DNA from 2 places in the Halopseudomonas pelagia genome. Region 2 is predicted to be linked to the other one. Evidence: predicted binding sites of a transcription regulator. Region 2 holds the regulator's gene; the other holds the start of a gene.
The links. The regulator sigma-54, encoded in region 2, starts transcription at its own class of promoters, with help from an activator protein. The targets are predictions, from matches to a motif close to ANTGGCATNNANNTTGCTNT.
Positions count from the first base shown of each region.

Region 1: the regulator sigma-54 is predicted to act here: its motif matches at 4,843-4,862, upstream of glnA (glutamate--ammonia ligase).

Region 1 covers NZ_CP033116.1:664,469-671,800, forward strand. Annotated here, with positions in the region: gene ntrC (nitrogen regulation protein NR(I)) at 1-1,141, opposite strand, end outside; gene glnL (nitrogen regulation protein NR(II)) at 1,146-2,225, opposite strand; gene EAO82_RS03100 (DUF4124 domain-containing protein) at 2,565-3,209, opposite strand; gene glnA (glutamate--ammonia ligase) at 3,335-4,738, opposite strand; gene typA (translational GTPase TypA) at 5,195-7,006, shown strand; gene EAO82_RS03115 (glycerophosphodiester phosphodiesterase family protein) at 7,171-7,332, shown strand, end outside.
Region 2 covers NZ_CP033116.1:1,189,494-1,196,825, reverse strand. Annotated here, with positions in the region: gene lptB (LPS export ABC transporter ATP-binding protein) at 1-594, shown strand, start outside; gene EAO82_RS05645 (RNA polymerase factor sigma-54) at 677-2,176, shown strand; gene hpf (ribosome hibernation-promoting factor, HPF/YfiA family) at 2,270-2,578, shown strand; gene ptsN (PTS IIA-like nitrogen regulatory protein PtsN) at 2,596-3,057, shown strand; gene rapZ (RNase adapter RapZ) at 3,061-3,915, shown strand; gene EAO82_RS05625 (HPr family phosphocarrier protein) at 3,918-4,190, shown strand; gene pmbA (metalloprotease PmbA) at 4,427-5,782, opposite strand; gene yjgA (ribosome biogenesis factor YjgA) at 5,886-6,401, shown strand; gene egtD (L-histidine N(alpha)-methyltransferase) at 6,522-7,332, shown strand, end outside.

The DNA of each region.
Region 1 (7,332 bases), 530 kb from region 2:
CTTCGATCAGCACTTCACGGCTTGAGGCCATGACGGTGATCCAGCGGCAGGTATTTTCCAGCTGCCGCACGTTACCCGGCCAGGGCAGGTTGCGCAGATAGTCCTGAGTCTGCGGCTTGAGGACCTTGGGTTCCACCGCAAGCTCCTGCGCGGCGCGCGCAAGGAAGTGCTGCGCCAGCGCGGGAATATCTTCACGGCGCTCGGCCAGCTTGGGAATGTGAATGCGGATTACATTGAGGCGGTGGAACAGATCCTCGCGGAAGCCGCCGGCCTGTACCAGGCCTTCCAGATTCTGGTGGGTGGCAGCGATGATGCGCACGTCTACCTTGATCGGCGTGTGCCCGCCGACTCGATAGAACTCGCCGTCGGCCAATACGCGCAACAGCCGGGTCTGGGTCTCGGCCGGCATGTCACCGATCTCATCCAGAAACAGCGTGCCGCCGTCGGCCTGTTCAAAGCGTCCGCGGCGCTGCACGGCGGCGCCGGTGAAGGCACCTTTTTCGTGGCCGAACAATTCGGATTCCATCAGATCCTTGGGGATCGCCGCCATGTTCAGCGCAATAAACGGATTGCGCGCACGCGGGCTGTGGCGATGCAGGGCATGGGCGACCAGCTCTTTGCCGGTGCCCGACTCGCCGTTGATCAGCACCGTGATGTTGGAGTGCGAGAGACGACCGATGGCGCGAAAGACTTCCTGCATGGCCGGGGCTTCGCCGATGATTTCCGGCGTGCGCGCCTGTGCAGGATCCGGCTCCTGGCCATCCTGCTCGCGGCTATGGGCCAACGCACGGCGCACCAACGCAACGGCTTCATCCACATCGAAAGGCTTGGGCAGGTATTCGAACGCGCCGCCCTGGTAGGACGCCACTGCGCTGTCCAGATCAGAGTGCGCGGTCATGATGATCACCGGCAGCTTGGGAAACTGCTCGCGAATACTCGCCAGCAGCTCCAGGCCGCTGGTCCCGGGCATGCGGATGTCGCTGATCAGGACGTCCGGGTGCTGACGCTGCAGCCGTGCCAGAGCGCTGTCGGCATTATCGAAGCTGACCGGCTCCATGCCCTCCTGCTGCAATGCCTTTTCCAACACCCAGCGGATGGATCGGTCATCATCAACAATCCAGACATTTTCAGCTCGGCTCATAGGGTTAGTCTCCCGGTATGGGTTCCAGTGGCAGGAACAGGGTAAACACGGTGCGGCCGGAGGTGCTCTCGCATTCAATCAGGCCCTGGTGCTGGCTGATGATATTTTGCGTGATGGAGAGCCCGAGCCCGGTGCCTTCGGCACGGCCGCTGACCATGGGATAAAAAATACTTTCGACGATCTCGGCGGGAATGCCGGGACCGTTGTCGATTACTTCCAACCGGCAAACCAGGCGATGACGTACCTGGCCGATGGTGAACTGGCGTAATGCGCGGGTGCGCAGGGTAATGCGGCCCTGGCGCAGTGCGCCGCTTTCGGCGATCGCCTGCATGGCGTTACGGACTATATTCAGTAGTGCCTGAATCAACTGTTCGCGGTCGGCCATGATGTCCGGGATGCTCGGATCGTAATCCCGGCGCAGGGTCAGTTCGCCCTGGGTTTCGGCTTCGATAAGGCTGAACACGCGTTCGGTGATTTCATGGATATTCAGCGGCTGCAGATTGGGTGGGCGATAGGGCCCAAGCATGCGGTCGACCAGATTACGCAGGCGATCTGCCTCTTCAATAATGACGTCGGTGTAGTCACGCAATGATGGCTCCGGTAGCTCACGGGCCAGTAGCTGCGCCGCGCCACGAATGCCGCCCAGCGGGTTCTTGATCTCGTGGGCCAGGCCGCGGACCAGGACCTTGGTGACTTCCTGTTTGGACAGCTGCGCTTCTTCTTTGGTAATGCGCAGTAGCCGATCGCGCGGGTGCAGCTCCATCAGTAGCCAACTGGTGTTCTGGTTGCCGATAGGGGTCACGGAATAATCCACCATCAAGGTCTGGCCGTTGGTCAGATTGAGCTGGGCTTCACGCTTGGTAAAAGGGTTGGCGCTGAGGATGGCTGCTTCCAGAGGTTGGATTGCCGCCTCGGAGTCATTGAACAGTTCACCAAAATGTTGCCGAGCGACACGTTGGCCGCTGACCGCGAGCAAAATCTCGGCTGCCGGATTGATGTAATTCACGCGCAGCTCAGCATCCAGCATGATGACGGCTGTGGTCAGGTTATCGAGAATCTGGCGTAAAAAGCGATCAGTCAGCATTACTACTCCCTCGGGTTGTGCAGACAAATGCAAGAAGCGAACCAATACAGGGCGTGGTCTCGATTGATGTGCGTCATATCACGCTTTCGACGACCAATGGCATGCGGCAGGTGACGTGGAAGGGGCTGCTGCGCGACTGCAAGGCCTGGCAGCAGGGTTTCCAACCTGCTTTTGCATCAGGTGGGTGCCTTGTCCGCCAGACTCAGATCAGCGCATGCCAAGCGCGCTCCTGCGCCGAGGCATAAAGGCAGTGCACGGAAAAAGCTGCTCGCTTTCCGAGTATGCACAAAAATGGTGCGCGGTGATACGCGGCTGTGCGGAGGGCTGCCCTGGCGAAGGTCAGTTGCTGCCCGAGCCGCCGCTGTTGCCGCCGCCCGGGTTGGGGTTGCCCGGGCGTGGTGCCTGGTTGCTGCCGGTGCGACCGGGTTGATTCACTGAAGTGCGTTGGATATGCACGGTAATGGCCGCGGTGCTCTGTACTACATTGCCCCGTGCGTCATACACCACTGCAGCCAGGGTATGGCTGCCCCGATCTATGTTGTTCAGATTCAAAGTCTGCGTGGCCTGGCCATTTCCCGCAACGGCTTCTTCGCGCAGTTCGCCATCCATCACTACGCGCATGAGATGCCCGCTGGACAGCGGTGGATCGGTATTCACAGTCACGCTCAGCGTGCCCTCGTTACTGCGAATGGCCTCATCATTCGCCGGGCTGGCGATCTGCAGATCGCGATAGCTGCGGCCCGAGCTCTGCTCATCGTCATTGCCATTACCGGAGGCGTTGTTGCCTTGCGACGCTTGCGGGTTGGAAGGCGGTTGCACGGTATTGGTGGGCTGCAATTCGATGGTCTTGGCATTGGGGTGCGGCCGGTCACTATAGATAGTGTTGCCATCGGCATCTTTCCAGGTATAGATCTGGGCCAGGGCCGAAACGCTCGCCAGGGTGAGCAGCGCGCCTAACGCCAGGGACAGGTAACTACGCGGCATGACGTGTAACTCCTTTATAGTCTGCGTTAAGACTTGCACTCAATTGGATATCTGGCAAGGTCTGACGCACGAGTAAAAAAAAGGGCGCCCGAATGGGCGCCCTTTCTGGTATTACACCGTCTGTATCAGACGCTGTAATACAGGTCATATTCCAGCGGGTGAACGAAGGTGCGAACCTTGAGTTCTTCGGCGGCTTTCAGTTCGATGTAGGCATCGATCAGCTCGTCGGTGAACACGCCACCTTTGGTCAGGTACTCGCGGTCGGCGTCCAGGGACTCCAACGCTTCTTTCAAGCTGCCGCAAACCTGAGGAATCTGGCTGGCCTCTTCGGGCGGCAGATCGTACAGGTTCTTGTCTGCAGCATCGCCAGGGTGAATCTTGTTCTGGACGCCGTCCAGGCCAGCCATCAACAGTGCGGCGAAGCACAGGTAGGGGTTGGCAGCCGGATCGGGGAAACGAGCCTCGATACGACGGGCTTTCGGGCTGGAAACGTAAGGAATACGGATAGAAGCGGAACGGTTACGCGCCGAGTAGGCGAGCATGACCGGCGCTTCGAAGCCGGGTACCAGACGCTTGTAGCTGTTGGTAGACGGGTTGGTAAACGCGTTCAGTGATTTGCCGTGCTTGATGATGCCGCCGATGAAGAACAGGGCGGTATCGGACAGGCCGGAATAGCCTTCGCCAGCAAAGGTGTTCTTGCCATCTTTGGAGATGGACATGTGCACGTGCATGCCGGAGCCGTTATCGCCATACAGAGGCTTGGGCATGAAGGTAGCTGTTTTGCCGAATGCATCAGCAACGTTGTGTACGCAGTACTTCAGCGTCTGCACTTCGTCCGCCTTGGCAACCAGGGTGTTGAACAGTACGCCAATTTCGTTCTGACCAGCAGTCGCCACTTCGTGGTGATGCACTTCGATGGTCAGGCCCATTTCTTCCATGGCATTACACATGGCAGTACGGATTTCGTGATCGTGATCGACTGGCGGCACGGGGAAGTAACCACCCTTGACGCCTGGACGGTGACCCTTGTTGCCGGTTTCGATGTCGCCATCAGTATTCCAGGAGGCCTGTTCGGAGAAGATCTTGAACATGGAACCGGAAATGTCGGACTTGAACTTCACTTCATCAAATACGAAGAACTCGGGCTCGGGACCGACGAACACGGTGTCACCAATGCCAGTGGACTTCAGATACTCTTCGGCACGCTTGGCGATACCGCGCGGGTCGCGCTCGTAGCCCTGCATGGTGGAAGGCTCAATGATGTCGCACACCAGAATCAGCGTAGGTTCTTCGGTGAAGGGGTCGATTACAGCAGTGCTGTCATCGGGCATCAGGATCATGTCGGAAGCTTCAATGCCTTTCCAGCCGGCAATCGAGGAGCCGTCAAACATTTTGCCTTCTTCAAAGAAGTCATCTTTGACATCACGAGCCGGCATGGTGACGTGCTGCTGCTTGCCTTTGGTATCGGTGAAGCGCAGGTCAACCCACTTCACGTCAAATTCTTTGATCAATTGAATCGCTTTCGACATGGTTTCCTCCAGAAGGAATCATTTGCCGGGCATCTGGCCCGGCGCTTCTAAATTCGAGCGGTATATACCCGCACAACCGCTTGCATTACCGCTTGCATTACAAGTGAGCAAAAGATGTGCCATTTCGGAGCATTCGCTGTAAACCGCGCTGTAACGGGATTACAGCGAGTGAGCTGAATCGGTGCAATCTTTAAGCGCACCAAAATGGTGCCTTTATATAATCAGGCGCCTTATTTTGGTGCTCTCTGGCCAGCGTATTTCCTGGCCGACATATAATGCGCTTATATGCTGTACCTTACATCACTCAGGCGTTTGTTTTCGGCAAATTACCCTCGCAAATAGCGGATTATCGGCTGATGCGTACAAAAAACATACACTGTCACCTCTGGGTCTGTATAATGCCCACCTCTTTTTTCAGTTAGCTCGACCGCGGTCGGGCAATCCAGGATGTCCATAGTGATCGAGAAACTCCGCAACATTGCCATTATTGCCCACGTTGACCACGGTAAAACGACTCTGGTTGATAAGCTTCTGCGCCAATCTGGCACCCTCGAGCGGAATGAGCTCGACACCGAACGCCTGATGGACTCCAACGATCAGGAAAAAGAGCGCGGCATTACCATTCTTGCCAAGAACACCGCTATCAACTGGAACGATCACCACATCAACATCGTGGACACCCCCGGTCACGCCGATTTCGGCGGCGAAGTAGAGCGCGTGATGTCGATGGTTGATTCCGTACTGCTGCTGGTAGATGCGCAGGACGGCCCCATGCCGCAGACTCGCTTCGTGACTCAGAAGGCCTTCCAGGCTGGTTTGCGTCCGATCGTTGTGGTCAACAAGGTTGACCGCCCAGGCGCGCGTCCAGATTGGGTTGTGGATCAGATGTTCGACCTGTTCGACAACCTGGGCGCCACTGAAGAGCAACTCGATTTCCCGATCGTTTTCGCTTCGGCCATCAATGGCGTTGCCGGCCTCGAGCATGACAATCTGGCTGACGATCTGACCCCGCTGTTCCAGGCTATTGTCGATAACGTCCCGGCACCTCAGGTTGACCGCGAAGGCCCGTTCCAGATGCAGATCTCCGCTCTGGACTACAACAGCTTCCTGGGTGTGATCGGCGTGGGCCGTATCGCCCGTGGCCGCGTCAAGCCGAATACGCCGGTGGTTGCTATCGATGTCGATGGCAAGCGTCGTAACGGCCGTATCCTCAAACTGATGGGTCACCACGGTCTGCACCGCATTGACGTGGACGAAGCTGCCGCTGGCGACATCGTCTGCATCAGCGGGTTTGACGAGCTGTTCATCTCCGACACGCTGTGTGATCCGCAGAATGTTGAAGCGATGACGCCGCTGTCGGTTGACGAGCCCACCGTAAGCATGACCTTCCAGGTTAATGATTCGCCGTTCTGCGGCCGGGAAGGCAAGTTCGTCACCAGCCGTAACATCAAGGAGCGTCTGGACAAGGAGCTGCTGTACAACGTGGCTCTGCGTGTGGAAGAAGGCGACAGCGCTGACAAGTTCAAGGTATCCGGTCGTGGTGAGCTGCACCTGTCGGTACTGATCGAAACCATGCGTCGTGAAGGTTTTGAAATGGCCGTAGGCCGTCCTGAAGTCATCATCCGTGTGATCGACGGCGAGAAGCAGGAGCCTTTCGAGAACGTCACTATCGACCTGGAAGAGCAGCACCAGGGCGCAATGATGGAACAGATGGGCCTGCGCAAGGGTGATCTGACCAACATGGTTCCGGATGGCAAGGGTCGCGTACGCCTGGAGTACACCATTCCGGCTCGCGGTCTGATCGGCTTCCGTAACCAGTTCCTGACCATGACGTCCGGTGCCGGTATCATGACCAGCATCTTCAGCCACTATGGCCCGTTGAAGTCAGGCGAAATGAGCGGTCGTCAGAATGGCGTACTGGTCTCTGTTGCTACCGGCAAGGCGCTGACCTATTCGCTGGAAACCCTGCAGGCTCGTGGCAAGCTGTTCCTGGGCCATGGCGATGAAGTGTACGAGGGCATGTTGGTGGGTATCAACAGCCGTGACAACGACATGGGCGTTAACCCTACCAAGGGTAAGAAGCTGGATAACATGCGTGCCTCCGGTAAAGATGAAACCATCGCACTGGTACCGCCAATACGCTTCACCCTGGAGCAGGCGCTGGAGTTTATCGAAGACGACGAACTGGCCGAAATCACGCCCAAGTCGATCCGTCTGCGCAAGAAGTTGCTCGCCGAAAACGAGCGCAAGCGCGCTGGCAAGAGCTAAGCTTCAGTTAGCTGACCAAACCCGCCAGGGGTGACTCTGGCGGGTTTTTTATTGCGTGGGAGGTAGACTGGGCTCAATGCATCGAGCTATGGCACACGGCACCAAAGCCGATAGGAACGCTATAGTGCTTACCCGTTCTTCACCCTTTAGCGAGAAGAGACAGGATGAAATTTCAGACCCTGGCGATGGCGCTGTTGCTGAGCGGTAGTGTAGTGGCAGCAGCGACGCCGAGCCTTGCGCAGGCAATTGAGCAAGACCCTCACGCGCATGCAGATCAGCAGGTTGCGGCCTGGGCTGAGCTGCGGAGCGCCCCGCGGATTGAGCTG
Region 2 (7,332 bases):
TGCTTCTACATGATTGTCGGCTTGGTCAAAGCTGACGAAGGCAATATTCTGGTCAACGGCGTGGATGTGACCAAGCTGCCCATGCACGGTCGGGCACGCCAGGGTATCGGCTACCTGCCTCAGGAAGCCTCCATTTTTCGCAAGCTCAGCGTCGCCGATAACATCATGGCGATCCTGGAAACCCGCAAAGACCTGAACAAGCAAGGCCGCGCGGACGCGCTGGAGTCGCTATTGCGTGAATTCCACATCCATCACCTGGCCAACAGTCTGGGTATGAGCCTGTCCGGTGGCGAACGCCGCCGCGCGGAGATCGCTCGCGCTCTGGCCACCGAACCCAAGTTCATTCTGCTGGATGAACCTTTCGCCGGCGTTGATCCGATATCGGTCAACGATATCAAACAGATTATCCAGCACCTGAAAAGCAAGGGCATCGGTGTACTCATCACCGATCATAATGTGCGAGAAACACTGGATATCTGCGACAAAGCCTATATCGTCAACGACGGGCATATCATTGCCGAAGGCGACGCTGAAACCGTCCTGGCCAACCAGACGGTGAAAGACGTGTATCTGGGGCACGCCTTCCGCCTGTAGATATTCAACCGACCATGCATGCTAAAATTCTGTCGATTAACGCTATCGATTTAACATTGCGCACAAGGTAATACGCTCAAACATGAAACCATCGCTCGCCCTCAAGATGGGGCAGCAGCTGACGATGACGCCGCAGCTGCAGCAAGCCATCCGACTGTTGCAGCTATCCAGTCTGGACCTCCAGCAAGAGGTCCAGGAGGCGTTGGAAGCCAATCCCATGCTGGAGATGGCTGATGAAGGCGATGATGATTTCTCTCCGAGCCAGGAAAATGGCTTGGACAAGGATGACGCGCCGGCGGTCACCATCCCGGAACCGGTGGCGATGGACGCGATTGAGCAACACAGTCAGGCCGAAGAAGAAGGCAACTGGAACGAGCAGATCCCCAGTGAGCTGCCGGTGGACACGCAATGGGATGACGTATACCAGACCTCAGCCAGCTCGCTACCCAGCCAGGATGACGACGAGTGGGACTTTACCGCCCGCACCGGCTCTGGCGAGACATTGCAAAGCCATCTGGAATGGCAGCTCAACCTGATTCCGCTGTCGGAAACCGATCAGTTGATAGCGCTGTCGTTGATCGATGCGATCAACGCCGACGGCTATCTGGAAGAGTCCCTGGAGGAGATTCTTGCCTCGCTCGATCCCGAGCTGGAAGTCGAGCTGGATGAAGTAGAGATGGTTCTGCACCGCATTCAGCAGTTCGAACCTCTGGGTGTCGGCGCGCGCAACCTCAGTGAATGCCTCTATCTGCAACTGCGCCAGCTTCCCAAGGACACCCCCCTGCTCGAACAGGCGCAGAAGATCGTCAAGGATCACCTGGAACTGCTCGGCAGCCGCGATTTTACTCAACTGATGCGCCGGACCCGGCTGAAGGAAGAGCAACTGAGCCGCGCGATCAGCCTGATACAGACGCTCAATCCGCGCCCTGGCTCGGAAATCGCCTCGGGCGAGCCCGAATATGTGATTCCCGATGTGATCGTGCACCGTGACAACAAGCGCTGGATTGTCGAGCTGAACCAGGAGTCAGTACCCAAGGTGCGGGTGAACAATCATTACGCCTCCATGGTCCGCCGCGCGGATGCCAGCCAGGACAACACTTACCTGCGTAATCATTTGCAGGAAGCACGCTGGTTCATCAAGAGCTTGCAAAGCCGCAACGAAACACTGATGAAAGTCGCCACGCAGATCGTCGAGCATCAGCGCGGCTTCCTGGAGCATGGCGAAGAAGCGATGAAACCCCTGGTGCTGCACGATATCGCCGAGGCGGTGGGCATGCACGAGTCGACCATTTCGCGCGTAACGACGCAGAAATACATGCATACCCCACGCGGCATCTTCGAGCTAAAATACTTTTTCTCCAGCCATGTCGGCACCGCAGAAGGCGGTGAATTCTCCTCCACCGCCATCCGCGCGCTGATCAAAAAGCTGGTGGCAGCAGAAAACCCGAAGAAACCATTGAGCGATAGCAAGATCGCTGGTTTACTGGAAGAACAGGGCATCGATGTGGCCCGCAGAACCATCGCCAAATACCGCGAGTCGCTCAACATCGCCCCTTCGAGCGAACGCAAACGGCTGGTCTAGCCAGCATGCAATAACGATTTTAGTGATAGCAGGTGGCACCATAGGGAGCCAAGCACGGTTCCCTGTTACTCCAAGCCAATCAGGAGAAGTCGTATGCAACTGAACCTTAGCGGTCATCAACTGGACATCACCGATGCATTGCGCGATTACGTCAACGAGAAAATGTCACGTCTCGAGCGACACTTCGACAAGATAACCAACGTACAAGTCACCCTGGAAGTTGAAAAGCTGCGCCAGAAGGCCGAAGCTACACTCCACGTGGCCGGGGGCGAAGTAGTCGCCAATGCCGAGCATACGGATATGTATGCAGCCATAGATTTACTGACGGACAAGCTTGATCGTCAACTGATCAAGTACAAGGAAAAGAACCTGAATCGCCAGCAAGGCGTCAACGACCGTTAAGGCAGACTCTCCGCATCATTATGCAAATTGATCACATACTCACCCCCGAGCGCACCTTTGCCGGTGTGCAGGGGGTTTCAAAAAAGCGCGTTCTGGAGCTGATTGGCAAACTGGTCGCCCAGCATAGCCATCTTGATCCCGACAGCATTTATGAAAGCCTCATCGCCCGTGAAAAACTGGGCTCCACCGGCTTCGGCAATGGTATCGCCATTCCGCACTGCCGCCTGGAGGGCTGTCACAAGGCTGTTGGCGCGTTATTGCAACTCGAATCCAAAATCGACTATGACGCCCTTGATGGCGAGCCCGTCGACCTGATTTTTGTGTTGCTGGTGCCGCTTGAGGCTACCGAGCAGCATTTGCAGATTCTCAAGATGCTTGCCGGCAAGCTGGATCAGTCTAGCTTGCGCGAAGCCCTGCGCAACGCACCGGACGCCGAGAGTCTGTACCGCATCATGACCAGCGAAGACGACGGGAGCTGACCCATGCGTCTGGTTGTCGTCAGCGGACGCTCTGGATCCGGCAAGAGTACAGCTCTGCATCTGCTGGAAGACAACGGCTATTACTGCATAGACAACCTGCCTGCTGGCTTGCTGCCGGAGCTGGCCAAGCAGGTTAATAATACCGGTTTGAATCTGCCCAAAGTCGCCATCAGTATCGACGCACGGAATCTGCCCAGTGATCTGGAGCGTTTTCCCGAGCTGCTGCAGCAGGTGCGTGAAGCCGGCGTTCAATGCGACATTCTGTTTCTAGCCGCTACTGATGAAGTACTGATCAAGCGTTTCTCGGAAACCCGACGCAAACACCCGCTGACCAATGGTACGCATTCGCTGGGAGAGGCACTGGCCGCAGAATTACGTTTACTTGAGCCGATCATTGATCTGGCCGGCCTGAAGATCGATACCAGCCATCTCAACCTGTATCAGCTGCGGGACTTGCTGAAGCAGCGTTTGCTGGGCAGCCAGTCCCACGGCACCTCAGTGATGATCCAGTCTTTTGGCTTCAAGCGCGGCGTTCCAGTCGACTCCGACCTGGTATTTGACGTGCGCTGCCTGCCCAATCCCTACTGGAAAGCCGAGTTGAGGCCCTATTCTGGCCGTGACCCGCAAATTTGCGATTACCTGCAAGCCCAGCCCGAAGTGCAGGAAATGTATGACGATATTCACCAGTTCCTGAGTAAATGGCTGCCCCGCTACGCGGCGGGCGAACGCAGCTACATGACCATTTCCATCGGTTGCACTGGCGGTCATCACCGCTCGGTTTACCTGACCGAACGATTGGTCAAGGAACTGTCCACAAGCATCCCGAACCTGCTGATCCGCCACCGCGACCTGCCCTGACGATGCCAACGACCCGCGTACAAATCATCAACAAACTCGGCCTGCATGCCCGCGCCGCCGCAAAATTCGTCGGCGTGGCCAACCGCTATGGCTGTCAGGTGAAAATCGGCGGAAACGAAGAAGAATTGGTCGACGGCAAAAGCATCATGCAAGTGATGATGCTGGCCGCAAGTAAAGGCTCGGAAGTCTGTATCAGCTGCGAAGGCGAAGAAGCGGATCAAGCCATGGAGGAACTATTGGCCTTGATCGAGGATTATTTCGGCGAGGGGGAGTAGCGCAAGCTGCAAGCTGCAAAATGGTAACCGGCACCCAGCTATCCCACAACCCGCCCAGTCATTCCCGCCGATCCCCCGTCATTCCGCTGATCCCCCGTCATTCCCGCCGCCCCCCCGTCATTCCCGCGCAGGCGGGAATCCAAGCGGACCAAAAACCAAACCCAGAACTCTCAAACCCCTGGCTTTACTTGCCGCTTGCCGCTTGCAGCGTGCAACTTGAAGCTTGCCGCTGCGTCTCACTCCCCTCCCACCGTCATGCCGTCTACCAGCCAGCTGCCGGTCAGATTATTACCGCGACGCTCAATATCCGAGCCGACACAGCGCAAATTGGCGAACATGTCTTTCAGATTGCCGGCGATAGTCACTTCCTGCACCGGGAACTGGATTTCGCCATTCTCCACCCAGAAGCCCCCAGCACCGCGTGAATAGTCACCGGTCACCCCGTTGATGCCCTGCCCCATCAATTCGGTCACCAACAGCCCGGTGCCCATTTCCTTGAGCAGCGCCGGTAAATCGCCGGCGTTGCTGGTCACGTGCAGGTTGTGCACGCCCCCCGCATTTGCGGTACTCGGCAAATTGAGCTTGCGCCCGGAGTAGGTGCCCAGGACCCAGCTACGCAACACGCCCTGATCAACGAACGCCTGTTCGCGAGTCGCCAGACCGTCACCATCAAACGCGGAGCTGCCGAGAGCACGGGGCATATAGGGCCGCTCGTCGATGGTTACCCAGTCAGGAAATATCGGCTGACCCATGGCATCCAGCAAAAAAGTCGATTGCCGGTAGACTGCGCCGCCAGCAATCGCACCAATCAAATGTCCCAGCAGCCCCGAAGCCTGATCTGCGGCGAACAAGACCGGGACTTTGGCGGTTTTGACTGTGCGCGTACCTAACCGTGCCAGCGTGCGCTGCGCCGCCTTGCGACCCAGAGCCTCGGCACTCGGCAGATTGGCCGCCAAACGGTCAACACCATACCAATAGTCGCGCTGCATACCCTGATCCGATGCCACGATCATCACCGCCGAAGCACTATGCCGAGTGCCCAGCGAACTGCCGATAAAACCATTGCTGTTGCCATAAACCCGGCAGCCTTGCTGGGTGCTGATATTGGCACTGTCGCTGGTCAACCGCGGGTCCATCTCCAGCGCGGCGTTCTCACACACCAGAGCCCGCTCGATAGCCTGCTCGGCACTCAACGCCCAGGGATGATAGAGATCCAGATCCGGCAATTCAGTGGCCATCAACTGGGGATCGGCGAGCCCTGCGAAACTGTCTTCGGAGGCATGCTGGGCGATGCCCAGCGCAGCTTCGATAGCCGAGCGAATGGCTTCGTCCGAGGTGTCGGAGGTGCTCGCCGAGCCTTTACGTTGCCCTGCGTATAGTGTGATCGCAAAGCCCTGGTCGCGATTGAACTCGACGGTTTCAACCTCTCCCTGACGCACGCCCACTGACAGGCCAGTATTCTGACTGACACCCACCTCACAGGCGGTCGCGCCCTGGCGACGCGATTCGTCCAGAATAAAGGCAACCCGTTGCTCCAATTCGGCGCGCAGGATTTCGGGGTCTTCGAGTTGGGCTGGTTGAATCTGGCTCATGTAATCTCCTCTAAGGCAGGCATTGTACCTCGGACAGCGCTGCTGTGAACGGGTATCATGGCGCATTGAAACGTACCCGCAGCCGGGCCGCAACGAGGTGACCATGACAGAGTTTTACGACGACGAACAGTACGAGGAAGGCATCAGCAAAACTCAGGTCAAGCGCGAGCTGCAAGAGATGCGCGATCTGGGCCGCCGCCTGGTCGAACTCAAGCCGGCCCAGCTACAGAAACTCGAGCTGACCGAAGAACTGCGCGTTGCCCTTGAAGAAGCACACCGGCACACCGCCCGCGGCGCGCTCAAGCGCCATCTGAGTTTTGTCGGCAAGCTGATGAAGGATCAGGACGTAGACGCCATTCGCGCTTATATCGACCGGCTGGACAGCAGTACTCAGGCGCACGCTCAGCATTTTCATCAAATGGAGCGCTGGCGCGATCGGTTGCTGACCGGCAGTGCAGAAGAGCAGCAAGCCTTTATGAGCGCCTACCCGCAAACCGAGCGCCAGACGCTGCGGCAACTGGTGCGCCAGGCCAGCAAGGAAGCCGCCGAAAACAAGCCGCCAGCCGCTGCACGCAAGTTGTTCAAGCTGATCCGCGAGACCGTGGAAGCGGATATGTAATGACCCTCTGGGCTGCTGCCTGCTAGCCGAACGGTACGACCTGTCGTCCGATCGGTTGGCAAAAGCACGGACCTACTGCTAGCTTTCAGATTCTGAGCCCACAATGCACAGGATCTGACCGTGACCCCAGCCCTCGCCGTGCCACGTCTGGAAAATACCCTGGTGGAAGATCACACCAGGGAGCATCAACTCCTCCGCCAACGCCTCCTGCAACCCGCCGCACGCATCGACTCCAAGTATTTCTACGATGATATCGGCTGCGAGCTCTTTACCCATATTTGCGAGCTCGACGAGTACTACCCTACCCGCACTGAAGCCGCGATTCTCAGTCACTGCGGTGCCGAGATAGCCGCCGCCTTACCCAGCGGCGCGCAATGGATCGATCTGGGCTGTGGCGATTGCTCCAAATCCAGAAAATGGCTGGACAAGGTGCAGCCCTCGCGCTTGGTAGGGGTCGATATTGCCGCTGACTTTCTTCAGCATTCATTGGCCAGAATAGCGATCAGCCATCCCGGCGTTGAATGTATCGGCGTGGTCAGTGATTTCACCCAGTCGCTGGAATTGCGCGATCTGTTGTCGGAGCAGCCGCTGGCCCCTCCGGTATTTTTTTACCCCGGCTCCTCAATCGGCAACTTCGCCAGACCGGATGCGTTACGACTGCTGCGGCGCATCCGCCAGCATTGTGGCGAGCACGGCAAGTTGCTGATCGGCGTTGATCTGGTCAAGCCCCGCGCCATACTCGAAGCCGCCTATGACGATCGTGAGGGAGTCACGGCCGCCTTCAATCTGAATGTGCTTAACGTCGTCAACCGGGAACTGCGGGCGGATTTCCAACTCGAAAACTTCAAGCATGATGCGGTTTTCAATCAGCGCGACAGCCGTATCGAAATGCGCCTGGTGTCGCAAACGGATCACGACGTAGGCCTGGGCG